Regions from separate parts of the Arenicella sp. 4NH20-0111 genome, predicted to be linked through region 2. Evidence: riboswitches for the same ligand, from Rfam matches in the RefSeq annotation. Region 2 holds a riboswitch; the other holds the start of a gene.
What was found. A riboswitch is a leader RNA that binds a small molecule or an ion and turns the genes downstream of it on or off. The one in region 2 is predicted to bind cobalamin.
Positions count from the first base shown of each region.

Region 1: another riboswitch for cobalamin. It lies ahead of ABWW54_RS07270 (TonB-dependent receptor domain-containing protein); the one in region 2 lies ahead of ABWW54_RS08150 (ribonucleoside-diphosphate reductase subunit alpha).

Region 1 covers NZ_BAABWF010000002.1:734,247-749,490, forward strand. The annotation lists gene ABWW54_RS07250 (RsmB/NOP family class I SAM-dependent RNA methyltransferase) at 1-673, opposite strand, end outside; gene ABWW54_RS07255 (SDR family NAD(P)-dependent oxidoreductase) at 717-1,385, opposite strand; gene ABWW54_RS07260 (flavin reductase family protein) at 1,506-2,081, shown strand; gene ABWW54_RS07265 (Hsp20 family protein) at 2,239-2,709, shown strand; cobalamin riboswitch at 2,862-3,015, shown strand; gene ABWW54_RS07270 (TonB-dependent receptor domain-containing protein) at 3,198-5,009, shown strand; gene cobO (cob(I)yrinic acid a,c-diamide adenosyltransferase) at 5,203-5,823, shown strand; gene ABWW54_RS07280 (cobyric acid synthase) at 5,895-7,406, shown strand; gene ABWW54_RS07285 (FecCD family ABC transporter permease) at 7,406-8,467, shown strand; gene ABWW54_RS07290 (heme ABC transporter ATP-binding protein) at 8,476-9,258, shown strand; gene cobU (bifunctional adenosylcobinamide kinase/adenosylcobinamide-phosphate guanylyltransferase) at 9,336-9,890, shown strand; gene cobT (nicotinate-nucleotide--dimethylbenzimidazole phosphoribosyltransferase) at 9,887-10,969, shown strand; gene ABWW54_RS07305 (cobalamin-binding protein) at 10,962-11,930, shown strand; gene cobS (adenosylcobinamide-GDP ribazoletransferase) at 11,930-12,715, shown strand; gene cobC (alpha-ribazole phosphatase) at 12,761-13,321, shown strand; gene ABWW54_RS07320 (peptidoglycan-binding protein) at 13,652-14,167, shown strand; gene ABWW54_RS07325 (tetratricopeptide repeat protein) at 14,291-15,244, shown strand, end outside.
Region 2 covers NZ_BAABWF010000003.1:161,325-176,568, forward strand. The annotation lists gene ABWW54_RS08150 (ribonucleoside-diphosphate reductase subunit alpha) at 1-1,675, opposite strand, end outside; cobalamin riboswitch at 1,849-2,105, opposite strand; gene ABWW54_RS08155 (SDR family oxidoreductase) at 2,255-2,989, shown strand; gene ABWW54_RS08160 (starch-binding protein) at 3,304-9,999, shown strand; gene ABWW54_RS08165 (DUF1552 domain-containing protein) at 10,019-11,341, shown strand; gene ABWW54_RS08170 (helix-turn-helix domain-containing protein) at 11,479-12,279, shown strand; gene ABWW54_RS08175 (serine hydrolase domain-containing protein) at 12,361-13,521, shown strand; gene hemH (ferrochelatase) at 13,534-14,673, opposite strand; gene nadA (quinolinate synthase NadA) at 14,724-15,244, opposite strand, start outside.

The DNA.
Region 1 (15,244 bases), on a different contig from region 2:
TCAAGGCCAATAACTGCGAGCCTTCATCTTGAATATCAAACCAGCCCTGCTTAAAGGCGTCTGTACCAAAAAGCGCAACACGGCGATTAAACCTCATACCCCACGGCGATAGCGTCGTGTTTTCGGCATCCAAATTATTCTTTTTAAAAAAATGACTAACTTGTTTACGACTACTTTTGAGCGTGTTGACTCGAATATCAGTGGTTGCTTGCTGGTTGGTCGCCATCATTTCGGCTTCAAACGACTCTTTTAAGGTCATTTGTAATTTAGCAGAAATCCAGCTCGGCACATTAAGCCTGACATTAAGAGGCGCATTGGATAAAGACGCCATATCAATGGACTCTATCGATTCAGCGTCAGAGATGGAAAGAGAGACCGGCGCATGCCCTTCACCAGTGAAAAAGTCGCTGACGGGGCGATTTAGTGACCTCAATAGCAGAGCCGCCAGACGCCGACTATTTACCGTCAACCCAACTTCTTCCAGAAGATAAGAAAAACTAAGCTTATTCCGTAAAATTGTATAAAAATACTCTGATATAACCGCCTTATCCTTAGATCCAATATACCGGCGTTGCTTAAAATAGGCCGCCATGGTTCGATCTGCTGGGTATCGGAATTGATCTATCTCGTCAAGCAACTCAATGGTTGCTTGTAGTTGGGCTGGTGCTTGCATGGGCGCGAATATAGCACGATTCAGAACATAAAAAGAACCCTAACTACCATGCTATTTTCCGCCCATCCCAGTTGAAAAATAGTCCGCTATCCTTTGAAGACAAAGACTCGACAACATTAACAATACGATGAGCCGTCACTTCTGGTGTGTAATATTTATCTCTGTCTATTCCAGCAGCAAAAGGCTTCGAAAGCCGCCCTATCGTGGTTCCTGGATGAATGGCAATCACAGCTGCGTTCTTATTGGTTCGATTAACTTCAATTGATGCGGTTTTAATCATCATATTTAACGCTGCTTTAGAACTTCGGTATCCATACCACCCTCCCAACGAGTTCTCGGCAATACTCCCAACCATCGCACTGAGCACAACGAACTTAGCATTTTGAGTTCTATCCAAAAGTGATGAGAAATGCTTCAAACAAAGAGAAGGGATTACCGTATTGACTCTAAAGTACTCCATGAGCATTTCTTCAGAAAGGTCTGATAAGCGCTTTTCTGGATTCAAGAACCTATCGTGCAAACTTCCTACACAACAGATAATCACAGAGAAATCGCCAGCCTTCTTTAATGATGAATTTAGTCTGCTCAAAGACGCATCAGAGTAATCGGTTGTGTCACGGCTAACGAGATGCACCTCATAGTTCGCGTGTAACGTTTTTGATAACGCCTCTCCAATTGTTCCATTCGATCCGATTAAAAGCGCCCTTTTCATATAATTTTCTCGCAGTACAGGTTAGTGTCAGCGAACCAACATTCTCACATCAAAAGTGAAGCAAAAGTGACCACAGGCTCAAACTTAGACGCGATTGTCGACTCTTCTGACATAAAAGCGATGAAACATCGCTACCGCACCAACCTCATAAACTCTATATCGGGCTTTAAATCGGCCAATTTGATCGGCACGCAATCAGCCAAAGGGATAACAAATTTGGCATTATTCAGTTCCGTTGTGCATTTAGGTGCTGACCCGGCATTAGTTGGGTTGATAGCTCGCCCCCCTAGTGTCGAACGACATACTTTCGAAAATATTCTCGACACAGGCACATATACGATCAATCAAGTATCAGCCAACATAGTTGATCAAGCTCACCAAACCTCAGCAAGATACGCTAAAGGGATTTCAGAGTTCGAGAGAACTGGACTAACAGAACAGTACACATCCCTAGGAGCACCTTACGTCGCACAATGTGAAATCAAATACGGCGTAGCATTGAAAAGCACAGTCCCTATAGAACTTAATAACACTGTCCTAATCGTGGGTGAAATTGTAGAGCTAATATGCCCACCTGACTACGTGCATCCCGATGGTAAAATAAATCTTATTTCCGCCAACACCTGCGCAGTCAGCGGCCTTGATGAATACCACACAACACAATCATTAGGGCGACGCAATTACGCCAAGCCTTAAAAAAAACCTTGAAAAATAAAAGACCGTCTCCAATTAATTACTGTCGGCGCCTTCGGGGCCGATAAAACAAGCTACGGCACTAGGCTCTTGATGAGGTAGTGACGTTAGCAAACTTTAAACTTTACGGCCTTAAATGGCGTAAACAGGAGAACTGAAAATGAACAGAATAGATTTAACCCCGCTTTACCGTAGCAGTGTAGGTTATGACCGATTTGGGTCTTTACTCGACGCCGCTTTTCAAACAGAAAAAACATCCACCGGCTACCCACCATACAATATTGAAGTGGTAGCTGAAAATAAATACGCCATTACCCTAGCCCTTGCAGGATTCAAAGAAAGTGAATTAGACATTCAAGTCGAGAACGGCGTGCTGACGGTCAATGGTAAAAGAGAAAGCTCAGATGAGCCAAGAAACTTTCTACATCAAGGGATTGCTAATCGATCATTTGAAAGAAAGTTCAATCTTGCCGACCATATTGAAGTAGTGAATGCAGAGCTGGCAAACGGCCTTCTCACGGTCTCTCTAGTTAAAGAGGTTCCAGAAGCAATGAAGCCTAAAAAGATTTCAATCAACGGGCTGGATGCTAAAGTCATCGCACACACCAGCAAGCCCGATCAGGCGGCTTAGTGTAGATTCATACATTCTTTTTAAACGTGGACCAAGCTCCCTGCATTGCAGGGAGCTTTTTTTTGCAAAATAGCTCACGCATTTACCTGCTTCTCCTGAAGATCCCTCGAACTATTAGTCAATCCTCGTTGACATTAGTGCCGTTAATCCTATAATTCGCGCAGAACTTAGGTCTGCCTTTCATTTCATGATCGAGCGGTTAAACTGGGAAGTTGGTTAGACTCCAACGCTGCCCCCGCAACGGTAATCAATAGTGAAGTGTCACTATTTGTTAAGCCCGGAACCGGCCTATTAACTCGTTTAAGAGTTTGTTCTAGACCGTTGATGGAGCGGAGGGCTACCATCCAAGGGCACGCATGTTATCGTGGCGTTTTTACTGTCGAAGTCTGATACATAGCTTTCCTTTGAATCCTCGCTTTATCACCTTAAATTAATTACTTACATTAAATTTGTAAGTTATTGAATTTCCTTTAATAAGGTGAAGAGAAATGAAAAACATATTTAGATCCAGTATCGCCGTGGCATGCGCGCTCAGTACTCCGTGGGCAATCGCTCAATCCCCAAACAATGACATTGACGAAATCGTTGTCTCTGCCAAAGGTGAGCAATCGCTAAAGGACATCTTGACAACAACTCACGTTTTCACTGAAGTTGATATAGAAGCAGCGCAGGTTAAGAGTATTCCAGCACTGTTAGAACGAATTGCAGGCATCAGTGTCTCTGACTCCGGTGGCCGTGGTTCAGCAACTGGCGTGTTTATTCGCGGAGTATCATCATCACAAACCATTGTGTTGATCGACGGCGTACGCGTTGGAAGCGCAACGTTAGGAGCCGCCGCTCTTAATGCTTACCCGATTGAGGCAATTGAACGAATCGAAGTACTAAAAGGACCATTTTCAGGCATCTATGGTGCCGATGCCGTTGGCGGCGTCATCCAACTGTTTACCAAAAAAGGCGGCGCAGACGCCAGTTCAATCTCAGTTTCCGCTGGGTCGGATGGCCTAAGTGAAGCAGGCGTAGGGCTCAGTATAGGCGATGAAAGAAATAGCCTATACGTTAGTGCGCAGCACGAAGAAACAGACGGAATAGATCGAACCAGCATCGTCTCAGGAGGAAATCAAGATAAAGACGCATTTGAAGAAACAGCGTTCAGCTTAGGCGGAAAATTATCCTTCGGCGAAAACACCACGGCGCTGCTCAATGTATTAGCGACCCAAAGTACAGTAGAGTTTGACAACCTGTTTGGCAACGGCGAAGGGAATTTAACTGACAATGAAACCTTGAGTACCGCTTTAAACGTAACTCACTCGTTCAGTGACTCTTTAACGTGGTCGACTACTGTCGGAATGAATGAAGATAAAGCCGAAACTACGTCGTCATTTCCGTCTACCTTTGAAACCAATAGAGACAGTCTAAGCACGGAACTAGAATTCAAATTATCCGACTCAGCGACGTTGACCAGTGGCTTGGATTACTACGAAGAAGACATTACCTCAACGAATGATTTTCCAACGACCAATAGAGATAACAAGGCAATTTTTGCACAACTTCAAACTGGCTCTGAGAAGGTCGATTTTGTGGCAAGTGTTCGCAGCGACGACAACTCCGCTTACGGAAGCGAAACGAACGGCAGCCTAGCAATGGGTTACAAGTATAGCGATTCTCTCCGTGTGACGGTCAGCTACGGCACAGCGTTTGTGGCGCCTTCGTTCAATTTTTTGTATTTCCCATTCTTTGGTAACCCAGATATATTGCCTGAAGAATCCAAAAACCTTGAAATGAGCTTGTTAGGAAACTATGGCCACACGAACTGGAGGCTGTCAGCGTATCAAACTGACGTAGAGAACCTGTTCAGTTTTGACCCAGATACGTTTTTAGCTGCCAACGTCGGCGAGGCGCAACTCAAGGGCATTGAAGCGGAAATCAATACCAAACTACTTGACTGGCAGATTGGCTTACAAGCAGACGTTTTAGACGCTCAGGATAAACAATCTGGTGACCAGCTTGACGATAGACCAGAACGGTCTTTGAGCATTAATGCTAATAGAAGCTTTGGCAACCTTACGATGGCATTTGATGTTCGATCGGAAACAGGCAGGGTCGATCGCGGCGGCACAAAAGTCGCGGGGTATGGCCTATTCGATATTAGCGCCTCATATAAATTTAGTGACAAACTAAGTGTTCTGGCAAACATTGATAATGTGTTCGATAAAGATTATACGCTTAACTTGGCAACCTCTACTGAGCGTTTTAATACCGAAGGTAGGCAGGCAAAGCTGTCTGTTCGTTATGCTTTCTAACGACTAAGCCAGTTTAACAAGAGCCCTAGTCTAGTAGCGATACGCTTGATTGGGGCTCTTTTTGTCTTAACTCGCCCTCGTGTGTTGTCAATACCGGAAACAATGCTTCTAATACCCTCAAATGATGCTGTTTTAGGGTTCAGGGTAAATTACTATTATAGTCAACAAATCATTTAACCATAGGCTCCGAACCATGACCGATTCTGAACAACTTTCAGCAAAGCAGAAGGCTCACAAGGCCAAAATGGAGAAACACAAGCAGAAAGTCGATTCCAGTATTGCCGCGGCAAAAATAGAACGTGGCGTCTCAATCCTAATGACCGGAAATGGCAAGGGAAAGACCAGTTCGGCATTTGGGATGGTGATGAGAGCACTAGGTTATAAACAAAAAGTCGGCATTATCCAATTCATTAAGGGCGCTCAAGACTGCGGCGAAGCCGACTTCATTAAAGCGCACTGCCCTAGCGTAGACCTTTATCAAATGGGAACCGGGTTTACTTGGAATACTCAAGACATGGATACCGACACTGCGGCCGCTGAAAAGACATGGGGCCTAGCCGAAGCCATGCTCAAGGATCCGTCCTACGACCTCGTTATACTTGATGAACTAACGTATATGCTCGGCTATAAATATTTGGATAAAGACACCGTCGTCAATGCTATTGAAAATCGTCCTAGCGAACAAAGCGTCGTTGTCACCGGCCGTGGAGGCGGCAGTAAACTAAGAAGCATCATGGATACCGTATCGGACGTGAAGGATATTCGTCACGGTTACCGCGATGGCTTAAAAGCGAGGAAAGGCGTCGACTACTAACTCGTACGTTTACAATGACTAACTCGATCCCGATCAACGAAGGCGCAAAAAACTAATATGCGATGAAAGACATGGAAAAACCGTCACTAAAACGCTTCTCATCAAATAAGACTCTGATGATACAGGGCTGTACGTCAGATGCTGGAAAGACGGTCATGGTAGCGGGCCTTTGCCGACTCCTGCGCAATAAAGGGTTGAATGTGGCGCCATTTAAACCTCAAAATATGGCCCTAAATAGTGCTGTTACGACTGATGGTGGCGAGATCGGCCGAGCTCAGGCGCTACAAGCCATTGCGGCCGGTGTGCCAGCACGGACTGATTTCAATCCGGTTTTACTAAAACCATCAAGTGATACTGGCTCTCAGGTGATCATTCACGGTAAAGCGATCAGTGATATGCAAGCCCAGGATTATCACGATTATAAACAAGTCGCGATGAACGCCGTTATCGAGTCTTTTGATCGTCTGACCACTCAGTTTAGTCATGTCGTGGTTGAGGGCGCTGGCAGCCCAGCCGAAATAAACCTCCGTGCCGGTGATATAGCCAACATGGGATTTGCTGAGGAAGTAGATTGCCCAGTAATAATTATCGCCGACATTGACCGAGGGGGCGTTTTTGCACACCTTGTTGGCACCTTAGATCTACTTTCAAAGACTGAGCAGCGACGCGTTGTGGGTTTTATCATCAATAAATTCAGAGGAGATATAGCATTACTTAACCCAGGCCTAGAATGGTTGGAAGAGCGAACAGGCAAACCGGTTTTGGGGGTTGTGCCGTACTTACATAACCTATTTTTGGATGCCGAAGACGCCATTAATATAGAGCAATCGCACAGCGAGAACGCACTGTCTGTCGTCGTCCCTATTTTACCCCGGATTAGTAATCACACGGACTTCGATGCTCTAAGATTGCACCCAAACGTCAACCTAAAATTTGTACCAGTGGACTCCATTGATCGATCAGCCGACCTCATTGTTATCCCTGGCTCAAAGAATGTCATCAGTGATTTACACGCTCTTTTTGACAATGGTTGGCAAGAAACGTTGAATAGACATTTACGCTATGGAGGGAAAGTTTTGGGGATTTGTGGCGGCTATCAAATGCTAGGTGAATCCATCAGAGATCCACTGGGTATCGAGAATGCTGGTATCTCTGCGCAAACCGTTGGGTTTGGCTTACTTAACTGTAAAACCGAATTAGCCCCAGCCAAACAGCTGACAAACGTTTCGGCTGTTTTTGATCATGCTAAATTCAATTCAGCCTCGGTCAAGGGCTACGAAATTCATTGCGGGCTCACTCAAATTCACGATCAATCTGAGGCACTATTCACACTGACCTCAACTGATAAATCAGGCGGCAAGGAAGGCTGCGTAAATCAAGATGGATCCGTAGCAGGCACCTATCTTCATGGCCTTTTTGATGAGCCCAATGCATGCAATGCCATTTTGAATTGGGCTGGATTAGATCAACAGAATGCACTTAATCTCGACGCCATCAGAGAACAACAACTTAATCGATTGGCTGACAGCCTAGAACATTCTTTGAGCAAAGAGTTCATAGAAGAATTCGTGATAGGCCTATAATGCACTCACCACCAAACGCTCAACCCGTTACCAACGAGGAACATTCTCGAAAAAGGCTTTTAACGATTCTGATGATAGTGGCTCTGCCTGTCAGCGCTCTCCTATCATTAAGCTTAGGAACCATTAAAGTACCAATATTAGAGGTCATTCAAGCACTAATTAGTGAAACGTCAAACAGCACTCACCAGTTAGTCATAGATAAAATTCGCCTGCCCAGAGCCCTCTTAGCCGCAACCGTAGGCGCTCTACTGGGAATTTGCGGGGCAACCACACAAGGGTTATTCCGAAACCCACTGGCTGACCCTTCACTCATTGGCGTTACCGCTGGAGCATCCGCTGGTGCCGCTATCACCATTTTCGGAGCAACATCAATCGCAACCGTGACCGGTATTGGAGGATTGTGGCTGCTCTCCCTAGGTGCGTTTATTGGGGGTGCAATCGCCGTTGTTAGCGTCTACACGCTTGCCACGAATAAAAATGGCACATCAGTGGCAACCATGCTGTTGGCTGGTATAGCCATTACCGCCATAGCCGGAGGGTTGACCAGCCTTATTGAGTTTTTTGCTGATAATGAGACGTTGCGCCGAATCAGTTTATGGAGCATGGGAGGGTTAAGCGGCGCGAGCACACCTCGCGTGTCTCTTGCCATGTTGATCGGGTTAATTATATTCACATTGCTGCCTCGATACAGTGTCGCTCTCAACGCATTTCTTTTGGGCGAGTCTGAAGCCAGGCATTTAGGAATAGCGGTACAAAAAACTAAGCTTCACCTAATTTTGTTGGTCGCTTTGGGAGTGGGAGTCTCGGTCGCGTTAGCAGGCACCATCTCATTTGTCGGATTGGTGGTGCCACATATCATTCGATTAATCATTGGGCCAAATCACGTTCATTTGCTTCCTCTTTCAGCAATTGGTGGCGCCATTCTTTTATTAGTAGCTGACACACTCGCTCGCACCGTGTTTAGCCCCATAGAGCTTCCGGTAGGATTGGTAACTGCATTATTTGGTGCGCCATTCTTTATTTCCTTGTTACGCCATCGCAACGACTACATGCCGAGCTAGAAAATACAATGAAACCTGTGCTAATTGTTAAAGACCTAACTGTTCCAGTTCCGAGCAACGGGTCCCACAACCTCGTTAGTAATTGTTCTTTTTCAATAGAAAGAGGAGAAATACTGGCCATCATCGGACCTAACGGTGCCGGAAAATCATCATTGATTAAAGCCATCGAAGGCAGTCTAAAGTACAAAGGAACAATAGACATGCCAACAATTTCGCATCTTCCAAAACTCCGCGCCAAGCAACTCTCTGTGCTTCCACAACAAAGCGCCTTGAATTTTCCGTTCACCGTAGAGGAGGTGGTCGAATTAGGGCGAATCCCACACTCAACGGGAAAGCAGAGAGATATCGAAATCATCAGAGACGCGCTGAGCATGATGGACATCAGCTACCTGTCTAATCGTCGCTATACTGAGCTCTCAGGGGGCGAAAAACAACGCGTGCAGCTGGCGCGCGTGTTCTGCCAAATTTGGGAGCCCGACGATCAAAACCAACAACGGCTTTTAATTTTGGACGAACCAACCTCTGCCCTAGATTTAGGGCACCAGCACCATCTAATGAGCGCCATTAAAACGTTTTCAAATCGAGGCGTAGCCGTCATTATGGTTTCACACGATATAAATTTAGCGACTCGGTACGCTGACTCACTACTTGCGATGATGTGTAGCGAACAATTGGCTTATGGAACACCCAAAGAAGTAGTCACAAAAAGCAATATGCAACGTCTGTTTGGCTTACAAGTAGAAATACTGGTGAGCCATGAATCTGGCCAACCCGTATTGATTGGCGCGTAACGGCCCTTTTTGACCGCTTGCAATGTCACACTCCATTTACATGATATTCAGTAAACACCGTCATGAGGCGTCCTTAAATGAACAATGAAGCTGTAACACATCTGGTTTTGGGAGGAGCTCGAAGCGGCAAGAGCAGATACGCTGAAACCCTGGCCACTGAATTAGCGGAGCGAACTAACACAGATCTAGTATATCTTGCGACGGCCACGGCCGATGATCACGAGATGAAAGTAAGAATCTCTAAACATCAGTCCGATCGACATGCCGGTTGGAATTTACTTGAGGAAGCAATGGAAATACCCGATCTCATCGCCTCGCTAACAAACAGATCTACCATTCTTATTGACTGCCTCACGCTCTGGGTTAGTAACTGCATGCATCAGCGGCCGACACAATGGCACGCTTATCAGCAGCAACTAGTACACCACGTACAATCGACCCAACACAATATCGTGATGGTCAGTAATGAAGTGGGAAGCGGCGTAATTCCGATGGGTACACTGAGTCGTGAGTACGTGGACAACATTGGCTGGCTGCATCAAGAACTAGCACAGGTATGCAGCAATGTTTCCCTAATTACCGCGGGCTTACCTCAAGTTCTTAAGAGTAACTCTCACCATCCAAAATCATGAAACCTAAACAATCAAAACATTGGGTATTCGAACCCTGCCCGCAACCAGACCGTGCCGCCTTAGAGGCGGCGTTAGCGAGACAAGCGACGTTAACAAAACCCGCTGGCTCATTGGGGCGACTGGAAGATATTGCGGTTAAATTCGCATCTTGGCAATCCAATGAAACCCCGGTTATAGATAAAATTCTAATTCGGGTGTTTGCCGCTGATCATGGCGTCTGCGCTCAAAATGTATCTGCATTTGGGCAGGAAGTGACGGGGCAAATGATTCAGAACTTTTTAAACGGAGGGGCTGCGATCAGCGTTTTAGCGAACTCCTTAGGCGCGGACTTTCGTGTGGTTAATTTAGGGACCATAGGATCCATCAACGACCACTCTAAACTTACTAATGCACAAATTGCCCCTTCGACTCAAGATTTGTCATTGGCCCCAGCGATGACCTCCGATCAATTAGAAAGAGCATTAAATGTCGGTAGGAGCGAAGTTTTAGATTTTACATTGCAGAGCACAACAAGTAATTCTGGCTGCCTTTTTATAGGTGGGGAAATGGGCATCGGCAATACCACGGCGGCGTCCGCTATTTATGCTTCACGGTTAGGACTTACCGCTAAACACACAGTTGGGCCTGGCACGGGATTAACCCCCTCTGAACAAACCCATAAATCGAATGTCGTCGACGCGGCGTTAAAATGTCATCAGTCGAAGTTGAATGATCCATTGAGCGTACTTCAGCACGTAGGCGGCTTTGAGATTGCCGCTCTAACAGGAGCGTACATCACCGCAGCACAATGCAAGATCCCGAGCCTTATTGATGGATTCATATGCACCGCAGCGGCTCTTTTGGCCTGCGAAATCAACCCCAATTGTCGGGATTGGATGTTGTTTTCACACACATCGGCAGAACCTGCGCACGGTCATGCTCTGGAGAAATTACGCGCGTCTCCCTTACTTGATTTAGGCCTTCGCTTAGGTGAAGGCAGCGGAGCAGCGGTTGCCGTGCCTATCTTGTTAAACGCCCTAAACCTTCACGCCAACATGGCAACCTTTGACGCCGCCGGGGTCAGCGATAAACATGCCTAATTTTCACGCCCACCTTCGTGGCTCTGTACCTCAATGGGGGGCAGTTTGGCTGACGCTGTTCTGCGGCTTACTGCTCACTTCCTGTGATGACAACAGCGGCTCGCAAAAGGCGGACATTCCAAATCCTACGACCGATTTTCAAAAAATTTCCGTAACCGATTTTTCAGGCAAAAAGGTCACACTAGACAAGCCGGCGACCCGCATTGTTGCACTAGCACCACATATCGTTGAGAACTTATACACAATCGGAGCGGGTGACCAAATCGTGGGGGTTGTCAGCCACAGCGACTATCCTGCCAATGCAGTCAAGCACCCGATTGTTGGGGGCTACCAACAAACCAATCACGAACGTATTGTCGAATTGAACCCAGATTTGATCGTTGCATGGGATTCTGGAAATTCCCAGGACAACATATCTAAGCTACGGGAACTTGGGTTTACCATTCTTATTGACCAACCGGACTCTCTGAACGATATAGCGAAAAGCTTGCGACTATTGGGCGCCGTCACCGGAAATGAGAACCAAGCAGACCGAGCCGCACAACAATTTCTCAATGCCATAGATAAGCATCGTATTGCAAATGCCGAAAAACCCAAAGTAACCACATTCTATCAAGTTTGGAACGACCCGCTAATTTCGATAAATGGGAACCACATCATATCTGACGCCATCCGGACTTGTGGAGGCACCAACGTATTCATGGAAGAAGTGGCGGTGGCACCGAGAGTCAGCATCGAGTCCATTATTGCGCTAAACCCTGAAGCAATCATCGCAAGTGGTATGGGAGAAGAACGCCCTGAATGGCTAGAGGACTGGAAACGCTGGCCAAGTCTTACCGCGGTAAAAGAGAACAATCTATTTTTTGTAAACCCTGATCATTTACAACGTCATACGATCAGGCAATTGCAGGCCATTAATACAATTTGTCAACAGCTAGACACAGCAAGAGCAAAGCGATAATGACACTTTTCAATCATCACGAAAAAACCCTGTTTTACACCGCGTTAATGTTTTACACAAGAATCAGGGTTCCGGTTAATACGCCCTATTCTGAAGACCTGCTTGCTGAATCAAGAAAATATTTCACCAGCATCGGACTGGTTATTGGCGCTATAGCGTGCACGACATTTTTATTTTTTCAATTGTTTCTGCCTTTATCCATCTCCGTGATGCTGTCGATGATTTCCACTGTGTTAGCAACAGGCGCATTTCATGAAGATGGTTTTGCAGACTCTTGCGATGGCTTTGGTGGTGGCTGGAATGCAAATCAAGTGTTAACAATCATGAAAGACAGCAGAATCGGCACCTATGGTACGGTTGCGTTGATTGGGATACTTAGCGTGAAATTTGGCCTACTCTATGAACTGGCTACAATCAGTCCGGCGGCCTGGTGCTTATGCACTCTTTCAGCTCATACCGTTAGCCGGCAACATTCCTCGCGAGTGATCGAGCATCATCAATACGTCCAAGACATAGACAAGAGTAAAGTAAAGCCGATCGCAAACAAACCTCTGACTCACGCCGCTAATCTTTTTTCAAACTGGGTTGCTCTGGCGCCGTGTTTACTTCTTGCTCTCTACTCAATCGAAGCAGTGATTATTGGAATGGTATCCGCCTACTGGGCTTCGAAGATCTTAATTCAATACAGTGCTAAACGCATAGGCGGATACACCGGTGATGTACTTGGCGCAATTCAACAGGTAACCGAAGTGCTGTTCCTACTAGTGTGTGTGGCGCTTATTTAGCCCTTCTGCTTAGACTTCTAACATTCTCGTACGGACACTTCGATAATGATCATTGATCTTATTAGACACACGACCCCCAACGTTGCAAAAGGCATATGTTACGGCCAAACTGACTTAGAATTAGCGTCAAACTACGAAAATGAATTCAAAGAAATTACGCTAAAGACTCATTCCCACTATGACGTCGTTATTACTAGCCCACTTCAACGTTGTTTGAAATTAGCATTATCATTGCCTGGAGACTTTCTGTTACAGGAGCCGCGCATAAAAGAGTATAACTTTGGTGACTGGGAGATGCTCCCATGGTCTGAGCTCAATTCCGAACAAGCTTTACGTTGGATGCAGGACTTCACCACGCAATCCACGCCTAACGGAGAAAGCATGCAGGAAATGCAAACCAGAGTCATGAATTTCTGGGAGGAGCTCTTATTAAATAATCACAAAAAGGTAGCCGTTGTAACTCACTCTGGCGTACAACGCTTGCTGCATTCACACATCATGGGAGCGCCTCTTGAACGCATGTTCAGGCTTGAACTCGACTTTGGAGCGATAATTAGAATTAATTATGACAAAGAAAATAGTTTGGCAACTCTCAGACATTTATAGGTTTTTTTCATCAAAACAATATTTGTCAGTCACAAGCAAAGTTTGACTGCTTTAATCTCCATTACAAATCGGTTATAAATACCCAATAATTACTTTACTCACCTTGCCAACTCAGTACTTGTAAAGCTCGCTGTATTGAGTCGCACGTTTTCAAAAATAAAAATACAATTAAATATGGCTACCGATCTACCTAACGGCCTACGTTTATTAACATCGTTCACACCGAACCACTTCCTATTTCCGGTTTTGAAGTGTTTAAATAGTCGTTTGCTATTAATCTCAACCCTAGTACTAATAACAACATCCTGCGTGCCGGTAGAACAACCAGTTTTGCCTGAGCCTATCGTAGAAGCGCCGCCCCCTCCGCCACCACTTAGCTCAGAGCCTATAAAGAAGGCTGAACGCAGCCAAATACTGTTCGCCCAAGCGGCACTGAGTCAGCTCGGCTACCGTATCGGGCAAATAGATGGCCTCTGGGGGCCGCGATCTGCCAATGCCGTCAGGCAATTTGAAAGCCAGCAAGAGATTCCCAGCGCCAACGGTTTTCTTTCAGAATTAAGCCTAGACAGGCTAGCCAAAGCCAGCGGATTAGACCCGGAAACGGTTAAACCACAACCAGTATTACCCAAAGGCGTCACCGCCAAATTGGCTGGAAAGCCATTGAGCACGGGCCCTCACCTCGTCATCATTGAACGTAATTACGACGTTTTCAGCAAACCCAACCCCTATTCTCAGAAATTGCTGAAATTACAATCTGGCACCGGTATTTACGTGATTTCTAAAAACGATGGGTGGTATCAAATTGAATCAATTAACCGTAAAAAGGGGTATATACAAGCCGATTAAGGGAATGTTACCTCTGAGGAATGACGTTTGAGTTGTGGTATATTTAATCAATTAACACTTAGCCTTCTACTAGTCTCGACGGGCTAAGTAACTGGCTATCTAATCACTTAACCATATATCGCGATGTCAAACCCACCTTCTAGATCGGAAATTGAATCGGCGTTGTCTGGTCGTACCAAAAAGGCGACTCCCTCGCAAACTCGTAAACCAGCGCCTGAATTGGATTTTGGCGAACCTCCGCGTAGGCAGCAAGTGATAGGAGGAAATCTTTCTGGCGTGAATAAGCGCAAGAAATTTGGTCTTTTTAGTCGATACAGTGATTTTAATGTAGCGAATTGGGTAGCAGGATTTGTTGTATTGTTAATCATCGCCGCGTTCTTTTGGCCGGACAAAAAGGACACCGTCACCGAAGTAGCAAAACAACTTGAAGAAAACCGAGTAGTAGAACTTGGTGGCCAAGAATTTGAAGAAACCGCTGCCGGAGTGTCAAGCTTCGCTCGAGAAACCGACGCTGGACGAGCAAACACGTACCGCGAAATAGACGCTACCGATACACAAATTCGAGAACTCTTAAAAGTGGCATCCGATCACGTTAGAGAGCGGCAATTCACTCAGCCACGGAACCAAAACGCCGTGGTGGTTTACAAGCAAGTACTTTCTCTCAATCCGAATAACGCCGATGCCGGTGAAGGGTTAGAAAAGATACAACAACATTTTCTGGTCCGAGGACTTAATGCGTTAAACGAAAACAAAGAAGCCCTAGCGTCCAACTACCTCGACAGACTGGCTTACGTCAACAAATCATCGCCCGAATACGAAGATCTAGATCTAGCCATACAGGACTACCAATTACAGAAAAATATTGTCAACACTCTGCGTAAAGCTCAAGATGCTTTCGATGCTGGAAACTTAATTTTACCGGCCAGATCAAGTGCGTTAACCTTTTTTCAACAAGCGCTTAGATTAGATGACTCCAATGAACCGGCCAGAATCGGGATTAAAAAGATCGCAGACCATTTTATCGATCAAGCCAACACCTCTGTTTTGACAGGAGACTTTGGCGCTGCCGCCGCACAA
Region 2 (15,244 bases):
TGCATGCGTCTTTGAATGTAATCCAAGGGTGGCCTGTTTCAAATAGCATGGACAACATTTTGCGCCAAAGGTCAGAGGCTGGTACTCGCTTAAAAAGGGAGATTTCGTTTCGTTCAACTAACGATTCGTAGTATTGGTATTTTTCTACGAACGCTTTGCCACTTAGTTCATGAAGATCTGGAACATCATCAGGCGAGAACAGTGTCCACTGTGCGTCTTCAAATACTCGTTGCATAAACAGGTCAGGCACCCAATTGGAGGTGTTCATATCGTGAGTTCGACGTCGTTCGTCACCAGTGTTCTTTCGAAGGTCTAAGAAATCCTCTATGTCTAAATGCCAAGTTTCGAGGTAAGCGCACACTGCGCCTTTGCGCTTGCCACCTTGATTAACGGCCACAGCGGTATCGTTCACCACCTTTAAAAAAGGGACCACACCTTGTGATTGGCCGTTGGTACCATTAATTCTAGCGCCTAAAGCACGAACGGGTGTCCAATCGTTACCTAGGCCGCCAGCCCACTTACTTAGCAGAGCGTTGTCTTTAATGGATCCATAGATGCCACCGAGATCATCGGGGACGGTGGTTAAATAACAAGACGAAAGCTGAGGCTTGATGGTGCCTGAATTAAACAATGTAGGAGTGGACGCCATGTAGTCAAAGCTAGCAAGTAGTCTGTAGAACTCTATTGCGCGTTCATTTGGTTGTTCTTCATTTAAGGCTAAACCCATGGCGACTCGCATAAAAAATACTTGCGGCAACTCGAGTCGCTGTTGCTGCCAATGCAGTAAATATCGATCGTATAGAGTTTGTAAGCCTAGAAATTGGAATTGAAGGTCGTATTGCTCATCAAGCGCTTCGGTTAATGTATCTAGATCGAAGCGTGTAAACCTCGAATCTAATAGCTGGCAATTGAGGCCATGATTGATGGCTTCACGAAAAGCCTGCGAATAGAAGTTGGGCGTTGACAGGTCAATGTTCAATGATTCTGAGACTTCTTGCTTTAGAGCGTGTAAGAGAACCCGCGCTGCGACAAAGCTGTAGTTTGGTTCATTTTCGATCATTGGGCGGAGTGTCATCACCAACGTAGTAGCAATGTCTTTGCTGTTGATGCCTTGATAGAAATTTTTTCGTGCTAGTTCATACACTGTTTCGGGGGATACATCCGAGAGGTTACGGCAACAAAACGCCAGTAGTGACTTAGTGTTCGCGAACTCGTCTCCTTCGCTTTTATGCGTCTCTTGCTCTTTAGCTCGGCGGTCTGACCTTTGTTGGCGATAGAGTACGTAGGCTCGAGCAACTTTTTGTAGCCCTTGTCGCATTAATCCAAGTTCTACCTGGTCCTGAATATCTTCTATGTTGATTTTGTCTCGATCGAGCAACGTTTCTAATAAGCGCTGACTTATAGCAGAGCTGATTTGCTCTGCAATGACGCTGGTGGATGAGGGGGTATGATCGGTGTCGGAGGCGCAAATTGCTTTAGATATCGCAAGTGTTATTTTTTCTTCTGAATACGGCACCAAATTGCCGTCACGTTTAATGACAAAAATGAGGGGTTTGGACGTCGGGGCAGAGGATGAAGTGTAAAGATGAGAGCTCGACAGAGGTTCTGAGTCTGGCGTCAAGTCCGGGGCCAAGTCTGGAGATGTAGTTGCACGTAACTGTGTGTCGTGTTGCATTCGGTTAACCTTAATGTTCGCGTGAATTTGTTATCCTTCACGACCACGCTGAACATCAGGCAGATAAAGAGCACCAAGCAATCTTTGACTCGTCATTAAACAAGCCAATCGGATTGTGGGAGCACACACTGTCCCATTGCCCAACCTATGACGCGAAGGCTGCAATAAACGTGTAAAACACGTACGCTCTGGCAGGTATTCGGACTTAGGGGCATGTCTATCTAGTAGCTAAGTAGACACCTACGGTGGTAGCTTCCCGTTGTGTTATCAACAACAGTGCTTTTGTCGGATTTTATCACTCAATATGGAGTGCTTTTCCGTCATCACCACCTTCGTTCCCCATTACCGCTGCGCGTCAGTTCTGGATTTTCACCAGATTCCCTCTTAGCACGGCTGGTAAACAGCGTGAACCAGTGCAAAGCACAATATATAGTCATTTGTTGCATTAGTAAACACTAGATGTGCTGGGCTTATTCTGTGTCAACCGTCGCCTATTGCGCTTTCGTTAATGTAAAGTCCCACTCAAAGTCGAGTACTGTAGTACTCTTAATGGCAAAAACTGCTAGGGCTGTTTCCAATATGAAAAATCTTGCAATTGTTAGCGGTGCCAGTCGTGGTATTGGTCGTGCTGTTGCTATTAAATTAGCAACGAATGGATACGCTGTTGCGATTAACTACCTGCATGACAGGGCGTCGGCAGTTGAGGTAGTTGCTGAAATTGAGGCCGTTGGCGGTGTGGCTAAAGCCATACAAGCCGATGTCGCCAATGAAACTGATGTGATTCGACTCTTTGATCGTTCGCTTGAACTCGGAGAATTAAAAGTATTGGTAAATAATGCGGGAATTTTAAGGCCTCAGCTTCGATTGGAAGAAATGAGCTTAGAAAGAGTTAAGGCGGTATTTGAAACCAACGTCTATGGTGTGTTTTTGATGTGTAAGCAAGCCGCTAGGGTAATGTCGGATCACTGCGGAGCCAATATTGTTAATGTATCATCGATTGCGTCCAAAACTGGGTCAGCAAATGAATACGTAGATTACGCTGCCTCAAAAGGCGCCGTAGACAGTCTCACTATTGGCCTCGCTAAAGAGTTGGCTTCACGCGGAATCCGAGTAAATGCGGTCAGGCCTGGGATGATACATACCGAAATTCACGCTGCTGGAGGTGAGCCGAATAGAGTAGATCGGTTGGCTTCAAAAATACCTCTAAACAGAGGTGGCAAAGTGAATGAAGTAGCCGAATCGATCGTCTGGCTTAGCTCTGGTCAAGCCTCATATTGTACTGGGGCGCTGTTGGATGTGGCCGGTGGACTATAAGGTTGTTTCTCGCCATTTTTCCGTTAACGGAAAAGCCAGGCGCGGCGCTAGATGAACGGTTCTAAGCCTAATCGGTAAATTTTAGTTATGCAGGGCCTGAGTATTAAGCAATCAGGCCGCGTGTAACAGAGCTTGATTAACCGCGTTGGCATTGTTGCAACAAGGATTGGTTGAGTTGCTCTGTGTAATTAGTGGTTTTTACCAGCTGAATACGTATGCATTTGATTTTTAATGGTTTTGAATACGTATGTATTGTCTTTTGCGCGACTTTTATAAGCCTATATCATACCTGTCATAACAATAAATTATGACTGATGAGTGGAGAACGGCTTGTGGAGAACATGAAGTTTGGACAGGTAATTCAATTAGCATTCGGTTTTGTCGTAGGTGCCGTTGAATCAAAGTTGAGAATAAACGTAGCGCTGAGTGGAGGTGGGGGCCGAGCCATCTTGACGGCGGCCTTGTACCTGGCAATTGCAGTAGTTGGTCCACTGAATGCACAAACGGTGGCTGAGTCGTCAGTGTGTTATGACAACCCTCAAAACTTCGCTAACCCAACGGTGTACTATTGGAATCCTCAGCCTGACACAGCCAATATCGCTGACGTTACCTGGCCGGGGATTGAACTTCAGGTAGAGGGACAGTACTACTGTCATGATCTTCAAGAACTATCTGAATCCATCAATGTGATTTTTAGTAATAATGGCTCCCAGCAATCTGGCGATTTATTGATGGCCGGTGATAATCGTTGTTGGACCAATGGACAATGGCAATCGTTAACGGCTTGCGGGCTTTCAATTGATGGAAATCCACCTCCACCTGACGGAGAGTCAGTGACGGTCTATTTCAAGAACGACGAGAATTTCGCGAACCCACACATACATTATTTTGATCTACAGCCGGCCTCACCAAATTCGCAGTGGCCCGGTGCCCAGATGGAAGCATTAGGGGATGGGTGGTTCAGTTTTGAATTTTCGACACCCCTTAGTCAAGGTGGAATTGTGTTTAATGATAACGGTGCTGCTCAGACGACGGATCAACTGTTGACCTCGAGCCAGCCCTGTTTTCAAAATGGAGCATTCGTTGGCTTAGACTCATGCCAATACGACCCAAACCCTACATTGAATTACCCCGCTACTACAGCGGTGTATTTTGTGAATAACCCAGGCTTTGAGGCTCCGACTGCCTATTTTTGGAACGTATTGCCTGCTGAAGCCATGACGAACGTGAACTGGCCCGGTCCCATCATGGAAGAGGTAGGAGCCAATGATCTATTCTTCGTGGAAGTTGGCGATGCAATTGAACAAGGAAAGATAATTTTCAACGATCAAGGGTCTAATCAAACAGCGGACTTAGACTTTTCTTCTTCGAACCTGTGTTTTAACAATGGCGTCTGGATGACACCAGAACAATGCGGGGTGCCGAGCCAATCACAACTTGATGTGGGTAATGATCGAAAAGCTAATCGAGGAACCAGGCTGGCGTTAACACTTCCTGAAGAGAATATTAGTGGTTCCGTAGTTTGGCAAAGCAGCGCGTGGGCGGGAGATCTAACCGGAGCATCTGTCGTCACGCCTGAGTTACAAAGCGTAGGGGATTTTGTCGTGACCGTTACCGTTGGGCAGCAGAGTAATGAGTTTAATCTTGAGGTTGTCAGTGCTGTGTCTGCGTTACCAGAGCGGCCAATATTAGCAAAACCATTGAATTTCCCAGTCAATGGCAGTGTGTCGACTGGGAACTACGAATTTGAAATCGCTTTCCCTAATATCGCTGATAATTTTATTGCACCCGTTCAGGTGCTCAATGATGGACTGAATAATCTAATTTACGTGGTTGATAAACCTGGAATTGTTTGGGTCTTTCCGAACGATGAAAGTGTCGATGAATCGCAATTAGTTCAGGTTTTGGATATCCGTGATGAGGTGCGTGATAATCATGAGCAAGGCTTTATTTCGATGGCGTTTCACCCTCAGTTCGCGCAAAACGGGTTTGCCTACATTTACTATATTGAAGGTGAGAATGATGAGCCTTCGAGTGGAGGCGCTTTTGATGACGGAGTACTACAGCGCATAACCATGAACAGCACGACCACACCAACCGCTGTGGTGGCCGGGTCGCGGGTCGACGTGTTGCGAGTGCCTCAAGTTGGCAATGACCACAAAGGGGGAAAAATGGAATTTCACCCCGGAGATGGATTGTTCTATATGAGCTTTGGTGATGGCGCGTACGCGGCAACCGCAGGTGACCCAGTGGATCCTACCGATCCAAGGAAAAATAACGCAGCCCAGGAAACCGATAATTTGCTCGGTACTTTCATACGAATTGAGATGTTAGACGTGGCTGAAAATGGCCTGTTTTATCGAATTCCCGGCGACAACCCATTTGTAAATAATACAGACTTCCGCGGCGAAATTTGGAGCTATGGGCACCGAAACCCATGGCGTTGGTCATTTCAACAAACCGCACCATACACGCTTTGGGAGACAGAGGTAGGTCAAGCTGGATTCGAAGAAGTAAACATCATTGAGCGCGGGAAAAATTACGGTTGGCCTATATGCGAAGGCGAAACTCACAGAGGCCAGGCAGGAGGTGATCCTCAGTTGAATAGAAGCTGCGTGGGCGACCTAGAGGGGCCTGTCGAAGGCTACTTTCATAGTACGGGTTCGGTGTCAATTATTGGTGGCGTTGTCTATAACGGGAATGCGCTACCAGCATTGCGAGGTAAATTTCTATTTGGTGATTACATAAGTAAAAATATTTGGACGATCGAAGAAGGGCAAAGTAAACAATTGCTGAGCGATGGATTTCCGTCAAACATAGTCTCCTTTGGTACGGACTTAAGTGGCGATCAAGTTTTAGTCTCTGCCTATGGGTTGGAGTTTGGTGTGTCGGGTATCTATCGTATTGTGGATCGCGATGCGGCCGCCGCGGTAATTCCTAGTAAACTCTCTCAAACCGGACTTTTTGCTGAGTTGAGTACTCAATTTCCAGTTTCTGGCTTGATTGAATATGACGTCAATTCGAAACCTTGGTTTGATCACGCTCAGGTCCGGTACTTTGTGTCGATACCAAATGAGAACACGATTGATTTCGAACAACAGAGTCTTTGGTCATTGCCCGTGGGGTCGGTGGTGGTGAAGCATTCAGATGTACAGAGCTCAGCAACAGATAAAATTCCTTTTGAGACCTCAGTGCTGTTTAGGCAAGAGACCGGTTGGGAAGCCGCAAACTATCGCTGGAATGATGAAGGTTCTGACGCTGACTTAGTGACATCAACTCGGTCTGAGTCGCTGCTCGAATACATTGAGGGAGCCACACAGCTAGTGAGCAGGACTGTTCGAGCGGGAGGCGATTGCGGGTCTTGTCATACTGGACTTGGAGGGAAAGATCCAAGGGGACTAAAAACACAACAATTTAACAGACCTTTTGCACAGCAGGGCATTGTTGAAAACCAGCTGGACTCTTTTAATCAAGTCGGCCTTTTTAGTGCGCCTATATCGGCGTCCATCAATTATCAATCGTATGTTGACCCTGCCGATCTCAATGCGGATCTCAATGAACGAGCGAGGGTCTATCTCGATACCAACTGTTCGTCCTGTCACAGCGGAAGTCTGATGAACTTAAAGTACGGTGTTCCACTTAGCGACATGGATATGATGAACAGAAGGCTTGCCGGAAGTCAGTATCGGATGTTGCCTTTTGATCACACGCGCAGCGTAATTCATTCTTTTCAGGTCTCAGATTCGAATCGAATGCCCAGAGGAACCAACCTTACTAACCCTGTTGCAGCAACCCTGTTTGAACAATGGATCGACGCTGATGACGCATTGGTTGAACAACAGGAAATCAAACTCACCGTTAATGAACAAGATTTGCGAGTTGGGGAGCCACTGGAACTTCAGGTGGTTCAACGTTATGACAACGATTTTGAGCGGATAGTGTATGACACAAACACCTCCATTTTGTGGGCGAGTAATGACTCAGATGTTATGGATTTGTCTGGCCAAACCACGGGAGTCATTACAATCACGCCAACCGCCGCGGGGCAGGTGACGGTGACCGTGATTGTTAATGGAGTCAGCTCAATAAAAACGCTCACGGTTCTTGGGGGCGCGTTGCCGCCTCAAAGCTTTATGGCGACGGCACTCTCCTCAAGTTCAATCAGTTTGAGCTGGGTGCCGAATGACCAAAATGAACCGTCATCGATCGATTATGTTTTGCAGAGGTCAACAAACGCGAGTGGACCATTTGTCGATATAGCTAATTTGACTGGAGCGCAAACGAGTTATGTGGATTCGGGGCTGAGTGTGAGTACGCGTTACTATTATCAACTACGAGCAATCAACTCAGAGGGTAGTTCACCATCTGTTTCCGCATTCGCAGACACGCTTGCGTCATCGTCGGTAGATTCTCTTACCATTGAGTCAGGGAGTAATTTTCAGCTCATTCAAGGAGAGAGCCGTCAGTTGGTTGCCTTGGCTGATCGTAGTGGCGTGGTCGAGGGAGTAACGCCATCGGCGAGTTGGTCTTCAAGCAATCCCAGCGTTGTCAGCGTTTCCGTTGCCGGTCTGGTGACGGGCGGGTCGGACGTTGGTACTGCCACAATTACCGCCACCTTTGGCGGTGAATCTGGCAGCATTCAAATAAACAATCAAGGTTCGGGAACCTACTTGTATTTTAATAACCAAGCGGCCAATTGGACTGAAGTTCGTGCTTACGTGTTTTCCACCACGAACGGTGCGGAGAGCGCGCAAAGCGGCGATTGGCCAGGAACCTTGATGCAACCATCAATTGAGTATGGTGGTAAGTGGCTTAGGTTGGCGGTGACACAAAGTCAGTTTGGGCAACAACAAACCGAGGTTGTTTTCAACTGTGGTAGTGCAGACTGTAAATCGGAGGACTTGATCATCAATACCGGTTCTCAGCAGCAGTGGTATGAAGGTAATCAATGGTTGAATGCCGAGCCCAATGGAGGTGGAGCCGCTTCCGCGGGGACTCAATTGATCATCAATAATGGCGATATTCGGTGGGCAAACAATGACAGCAACCTTACCGGTAGATTATTCACACCAGGTGCTCTGGTTGATTTAAATGCCGATCAAGTTGGCGTCGGTCAAGCTTTTAAACAATGGGAGGGCTCAGCGGCTCCGTACATTCTAAATGTATCTAGCCCAACGACGAAAATGCTCGTGCCGTCTGCTTTATCCCTAACCTTGAATGGAGTATTCGACACGATTACTGATGAGTTTAGTGGCGGGAGAGATTTCTATCGGTCCGCTCAAGCGGGTTGCGTCGGTTGTCATGCTATCGATGGGCAAGGTTCGCCGCCACTGACTAACCTCGCCAGTAAATACACCTTGGCTGAACTGACAAGTTACATCAGCGCTAATATGCCCTTAGGTAACACCGCTGGCTGTGAGGGTGAATGTGCATCAAGCATCGCTGAGATGCTACTCGCTGACGCATTTTCGCCACCGGCCGGTGTGTGTGATTTTACTAGCTTGAATGACATGGTGCCGGCAGATCGCAGCAATCGGCTTCTAACGCTGTACGAGTACAATAATTCTGTGCGGGATATTTTGGGTTTGTCTAGCGATGTTGATGTGACCTCGGCAAACTTGCCTGCGACAATTCCAATAAACGGTTTTAAGACCGCTGCCGATACGGTGTTCACCGATGAGTACGCTCAGGGCTATGTAAATGCCGCTGCCGCCGTGGCCGACATTATTAATGATGACCTGTTCTCTTTGGCACCAGACTGTTCTGACAACCTAGCTTGCGCGATTGCAGACGCCGGAAAGCAGGTTTTTAGACGACCTCTTTCTGCGGCTGAGGTAAGTGAGTTGCAAGGTGTTCATGGCGTTGGCGGTGAGCGCGCGGTAATCATCAGTTTGTTCTCTTCACCCGCGATGTTGTATCGATCGGAAGTTGGTCAAGAAATCACTTCTGGGGCTGAGCAAGGGTATTATCGGCTTACCAACTATGAGGTCGCGTCGATGCTGTCTTATACCTACTGGGGAACCACCCCAGATGACTGGTTGATGGGGTTGGCTGATGCGGGACAATTGACGTCGACTCAACAAATACGTTTGGCAACAGAAACAATGCTTCAAGACCCCAGGGCTGAGGTGGCGTTCGAGCGTTTTGTTGAAGGTTGGATGGAGTTAGAGAAAGAGATAGGTACCCGTCAACTTAGCGATCAATTGAAAGCTGACATGAAAGAAGAGACCATGCGTTTTGTTAAAAGTACTTTTTTTAACAATGGCAGCTATGAAGACTTAATGACGGCAAATTACAGTTTTATGACTCAACGGTTGGCCGATCACTACGGTTTGCCATGGCCTGGTGGCAATGGCTGGCAACAAGTGTTCTATTCGGGTGATAACTCCGAGCGACGCGGAGTACTTGGGCACGCTAGCGTACTGACTATTCAATCTGCTCAGGAAAAGACACATCCGGTGAAGCGCGGGCTGTTTGTACGCAAAAATTTGATGTGCCAAGAGTTTCCACCGCCACCGTTGGGAGCCGCATTAGACCCCGAATCCGATCCAAGTAAGGGTGTCAGGCATCGCTTCGAGGTGGCTCATGCGCAGCCTGGGTGCGATACCTGTCATCAATTTATTGATGGTATTGGGTTTGGTCTTGAGTCCTACAACTCATTCGGTCAATTTGTTCGAGATGAATTGACTGAAGACGGATCCGTTCTTCCGATTAATGCCAATGGGTATATTGGAAGCTTGGAGTCAGCAGAAACCTTTCTCTCTAGTAGTGATCCTGTTTTCGACTATCACGGTTTGGATCAACTGGTTGGGCTAATAGCGGCGAGTTCGCATGGCAAGTCTTGTTTTGCCCGTCAATGGTTCCGGTATGCGAATGGACGCAGAGAGGGCACTGAGGACAGCTGTTCGCTGCAGGGTTTTTCTAGTGACTTTAAGGCGCAAACTGACGTCTCACTTAAAGACCTGATCATCGACTTCACACAAACACGCAATTACACATTACGTAAATAGGCTTAAAGGAGAATATCTTATGAATGTACTCAAGTTGAAAATGCAGCGTCGCTCCTTTCTGAAAAACCTGGCGTATGCTGGTTTGACGACGTCTTTTGCGGGAAAGGTTATGTCCACCAAAGCATTTGCACAAACGGTTCAAGCTCGTCGATTTGTCTTTGTCTATTATCCAAATGGCGTCAGCCGAGGAGATACTCGTTGGCATCAATTTAATCTTGGCCAGCTCAATGGGGCTAGTTTTGGAACCAGTCCATTGTCTGAGCTTTCATCGAACTTTGACAAAATTGTGGCATTTAAAAACCTTAACTTTACGGGTGCTGGAGGTAATTCAGGCCACCCTGAAGCCTGCGAAACCTTGTTTAGTGGCGGCCAGCCTGGTCAAACGTTTGATACGTATTTAGGCAGTTCCATATCCGGACGGCTTAGAGACAATATTCATCTTGGCGTGTGGTCTAGCCGAGCACGTAGCAAGAACCACATGCCGTTTTCCGATGCGAACGGTCAAAAGGTAGAAGTGCCAGATGACCCTCAAATTTTCTATAACAATAATCTATCAGCGTTCGAAAGTAACGGAAACTCAGATTCAGATCCAGACGTCGCCTTGCGTCAACGAGTGGTAGAGTCCTTGCATGAAAATTTGGATGTCATGCAAGCTCAAACGCTCAATGTGACACAGCAGGGTAAGCTGTTGACTCATGAACAGGCGTTGGATTTTTACCAAACCGTATTAGGAAGTAACGCCTCAATTGATGGAATTAGTAGCCCAGGAATATCAATGACGGGCGAGGATGAAATCGGTCATGATTTGGCGATGGCACAAACAAGAAACATAGCGATGTCATTTCAGGCAGACGTTAGTAGTGTTGCCACGTTGCAGTTGATGAGTGCTCAGGACGAGTCTCTTAAAATCAATTATCCAAGTATTCGACAATATATGGGAGAGTTTGGCAGCGGTGACAAATTATTTTATAACGAAACTCGTAGTCATGTTGCCTCACACGATGAGAAGCCTACGTTTACCGCACACGCGCATTGGTACTGTCAAGTGGTTAACAATTTAGTCGATGAACTCTCGCAACGAGATGACCCTAAATGGGGCGGTAAATTGATGGATCACACGGTCGTTCTGGTTATGTCTGAGATGGGTGGCGGAAATCATCAGCAGGAAAATAGCGGCACCTTTGTGGTCGCTGGAAATAATACGGGTGTACAGACCGGACAGGGGCTTGATGCGGGAGGAAAGACATCGGCAAGCCTAATGTTAGAGGTAGCAAACACGTTTGGTCTTGGTATTAACAGCTATGGAAATAGCGATGGCGGCATTCCGGGCTTTTCGGCCTAATGCATTTTCTTTGAAATTGGATCATGCAATGGGTAAATTTCATGTTGCAATGGGCGCGGGCCATCGCATAGAGTGCTCCTTATGTGAGGCGTGACACGTTGAGATATCCGCCGGAATGATTGGAGCCTCAGATCAGCATGGCCTTTTACACCCAATATGATGTCAGTGAGCAAAGCCAGCGTTACTTTAAAAAAGTGTGGTGCTTGGATAATTCGAGCAACAAAGCGAAAATTTTAGAAAAATCCTCGTTGCCCAATGGGTGTCAAAATATTGCCATTATTCATGGTCAGGGAGTTACGCTAACAACTCGAAAGAAATCCTTCGCATTGGCTTCAGGAAGCTTTTTGACTGGGCAAATGACGGCTAGAGTTGAGGTTGAAATAGACGCGTTCACTCGGATTATTCTGATTCAACTACATCCTTGGGCAGCGTCGAGCCTATTTGACTTGCTTGGGTTTACCGATGAAGTACGCGAAGTCGATGACGCTATTTTTCAGGGAGGGGTTTCTCTTAATCCTGCTACTACTTGCTGTCCTAAAGAACTGGCGAATTCGCTAAATAGGTATTGCGATAAGACGGCGGCGACGCAGAAAGTTTCTTTAGTTGAAAGGGTATGTCGTCAGATAGGCGATGTTAGTTTTGATAATAATGTGACCAACTTAATGGCCAGTCAGCCTTATTCTAAGCGAACGCTTCAAACTGCTTTCAAGAAAGCAACTGGACTAACCATAAAGCAATACGCCGACATTATTCGATTGCGATCTGCTGTAGATTCAGTCTACAAAAATCAAAATGTGTCAGGCGCCGGTGTTCTGGCCGCTGTTGATCATCAGTTTTACGATCAATCCCATCTGGCAAAGTCATTTAAACGAGTTGTGAAGGTAAGCCCTTCCAAGTTCGATCGGACTAAATTTATTATGCCGACGGATGATGAATAATTGCGCATTTATCCTATTTCTTAGATAGTTGAGTCGCTAGAATTTTCTGTCTGAAAACAATTCTCAGAAAAGGTGTCGATCTTGAAAGTATTAGGAATGCTATTTGTTGTAGTTTGTGCCGTTTCACTTTGGGTTCTGGAGCCAATCTCGCTTAACCCGTTTTCAACACAGAGTTATCTCATTTCGTCGGACAGTTCTTTATACAATTGCTCACCGTCGCAAACCAACGACGTCGACATATTGATCACTGAGACTGTTTCTTCCAAAAAATTACTCGGAGTGAGTACTGGATTTTTTAGTAAGAAATGTGGAAGCTATTTAGCCAGTGTAGGGTTTAGCAATAAGTCAGATCGTCTGACCCTAGATTATCGAACCCCAGTACGTATAGCATCCATTGCTAAGCCGATGACCGCGGTCGCGATAATGCAGCTAGTTGAGCAAGGGGCGGTCGATTTAGATCAGGCTGTTAGTCAATATTTGCCACAAGTTAAAGGAACTCCGCTAGAGCAGGCGACGATTAGGCAGTTGCTAAACCATTCGTCAGGCATCGCACATTACGCTTCACCCTTGGCGTCAATGTCGTTCACAAATTATCCAACACTGATCGATGCAACCAAGACATTCATCAATAAGCCGTTGGCACACGCTCCTGGTACAGCCTTCAAATATTCTTCTTATGGGTATACTGTTTTGGGTGCTCTGATTGAGGAAGTTTCAAAGTTGAGCTATGAGCAATACATGCGAGAAAATATTTGGAGTAAGGCGGGAATGGTTGATACTAGCGTTGAGCGTTTCGGTCGCCAGGTGGATTCATCAAAACTCTATATAAAAGTCAGCTCAAAGTTTATTAGAAGTCCGGTGACTGACTTGAGCATTATTGCTTCGGCAGGCGGTATTCAGTCAACGGCAAATGACTTGCTCATGTTTGGGCGGGCGATCATAGATAATAGGTTGATCAGTCGCGACTCTTTAGAACAAATGATCGACGTCAATGAAGCGCTGTCTGAACGTATCGGCGATGACCCGTATGGTCTTGGTTGGGCCGTATTAAAAGATAGAAACCAAAACCGACTTATCGCGCACAGCGGGAATCAGTTTGGTGCCAGTTCATTTTTGTCTATTGATCTGGAGCGTGCATTTGTCTCGGCGGTGATTTCAAATGCCGCCAACTCGAAGGGCTCAGTTTACAAGCTTAATAGAAACATCATCAAGCGGATGGTCGTCGGCCAGAACTATTTATAGTCAATACTTGGACTAAAGCTGCTTAAGAATAATGTCTTTAATAATGCCAACGTGTTGATCTGAATCGTTTAAGCAAGGTATGTAGCTATAAGCTTCCCCGCCGGCGTCCATGAAATAGTCCTTATTTTCGCCTTCAATTTCTTCTAAGGTTTCCAGGCAGTCGGCACTGAATCCTGGGCACACGATATCCACAGATTTGATGCCTTCTCCGGGCAGGGCTGTAAGCGTTTTATCGCAGTAGGGTTGAAGCCATTCTTCGGCGCCTAGCCGTGATTGAAAGACCAGTATCCATTCATCCGATGTGAGTTCTAAATAGTCAGCAATACGTTGTGCTGATTCTCTACACTGCCATTCGTATGGGTCACCACGTTCAGTAAATTTTTTTGGTACGCCATGGAACGACATCACCAGCTTTTGTTTTTTACCGTGTATTTTCCAGTGGGTTTTGATTGAGTCCCCTACACCCGCAATGTAGCTTTTCTGTTGATAATAATCACTGACAAATTTAAGGTTGGGAACCCATCTTTGCTTTATCAAGGCGGCCGAAAGTGCATCGAATGTTGACCCATTGGTACTGCCTGAATACTGTGGGTACATTGGAATTACAATTACGGTTCTAACCCCAGACTGATGTAACTTTTTGACTTTGCTTTCAATACTTGGGTTCCCATAACGCATAGCAACTTCAACTTGAAACTTATCCCCAAGCGATAGACCTACTTTATCTGATAAGCGTTGACTGTTTAACAGTAACGGAGAGCCGTCCTCAGTCCAAATCTCCCTGTAAGTCGCGGCGCTTTTGTGTGAGCGGAAGTTGACGATAATGCCTCTCACCAAGATTGTTCTAAGCAATTTAGGCAGTTCAATAACGCGGGGGTCCATCAAGAATTCAGCTAGGTATTTTCTCAAACTTGGGCACACCGGGCGATCAGGTGTGCCTAGATTGCATAACAGCACCCCAACTCGTTGTGAACTGTTCGAGAAGTCACTTTCTTGGCCTAAGTATTTCATGTTGATGCGCAGTAAATTTGGATGCTGAGATGTTAACGGAACGTCGGTAAAAATTAGGTTAGATGAGGGAATAAACGTTTGCCCCCCGTTCAAACGCCCTTCAATGGTCTTGATGAGGCGGCGTCTCGCTTGCTGCCGCAATCTGCACAACTAGGGGGCTATAAGCTAGCGAGACAGCCGGAGTGCTAACGCTAGGCGTTGCCCGTGACTTTCAAGCCGGGTCTGATGTGATCGTTTGCGAAATCGACCATGCGTCGCAGAGATCGCTCCGCCTTGGCGCGAACCTCTTCTTCGATCACAATCTCGTTATCACCGGTCTCAAGAACTTTGGCCAATCTTTGTAAATCATTCATCTTCATCCACGGGCATTGTGCGCAGCTTTTGCAGGTTGCGCCATTGCCTGCAGTCGGGGCAGCAATGAATTCCTTGTCGGGAGAATATTGTTTCATTTTATGAAAAATACCGTCTTCCGTAGCGACAATGAATTTTTTGTTTGGCATTTCCCGTGTGGCGTTTAGGATTTTGCTGGTTGATCCGACTACGTCGGCCAGATCAACCACGCTCATTGGTGATTCTGGATGAACCAACACAGCTGCATCAGGGTGCTCCTTTTTCATGGACAAAAGCGATTCGGCTTTAAACTCTTCATGCACAATGCAAGAGCCTTGCCACATAATCATGTCTGCACCGGTTTCCTTTTGAATATAACCGC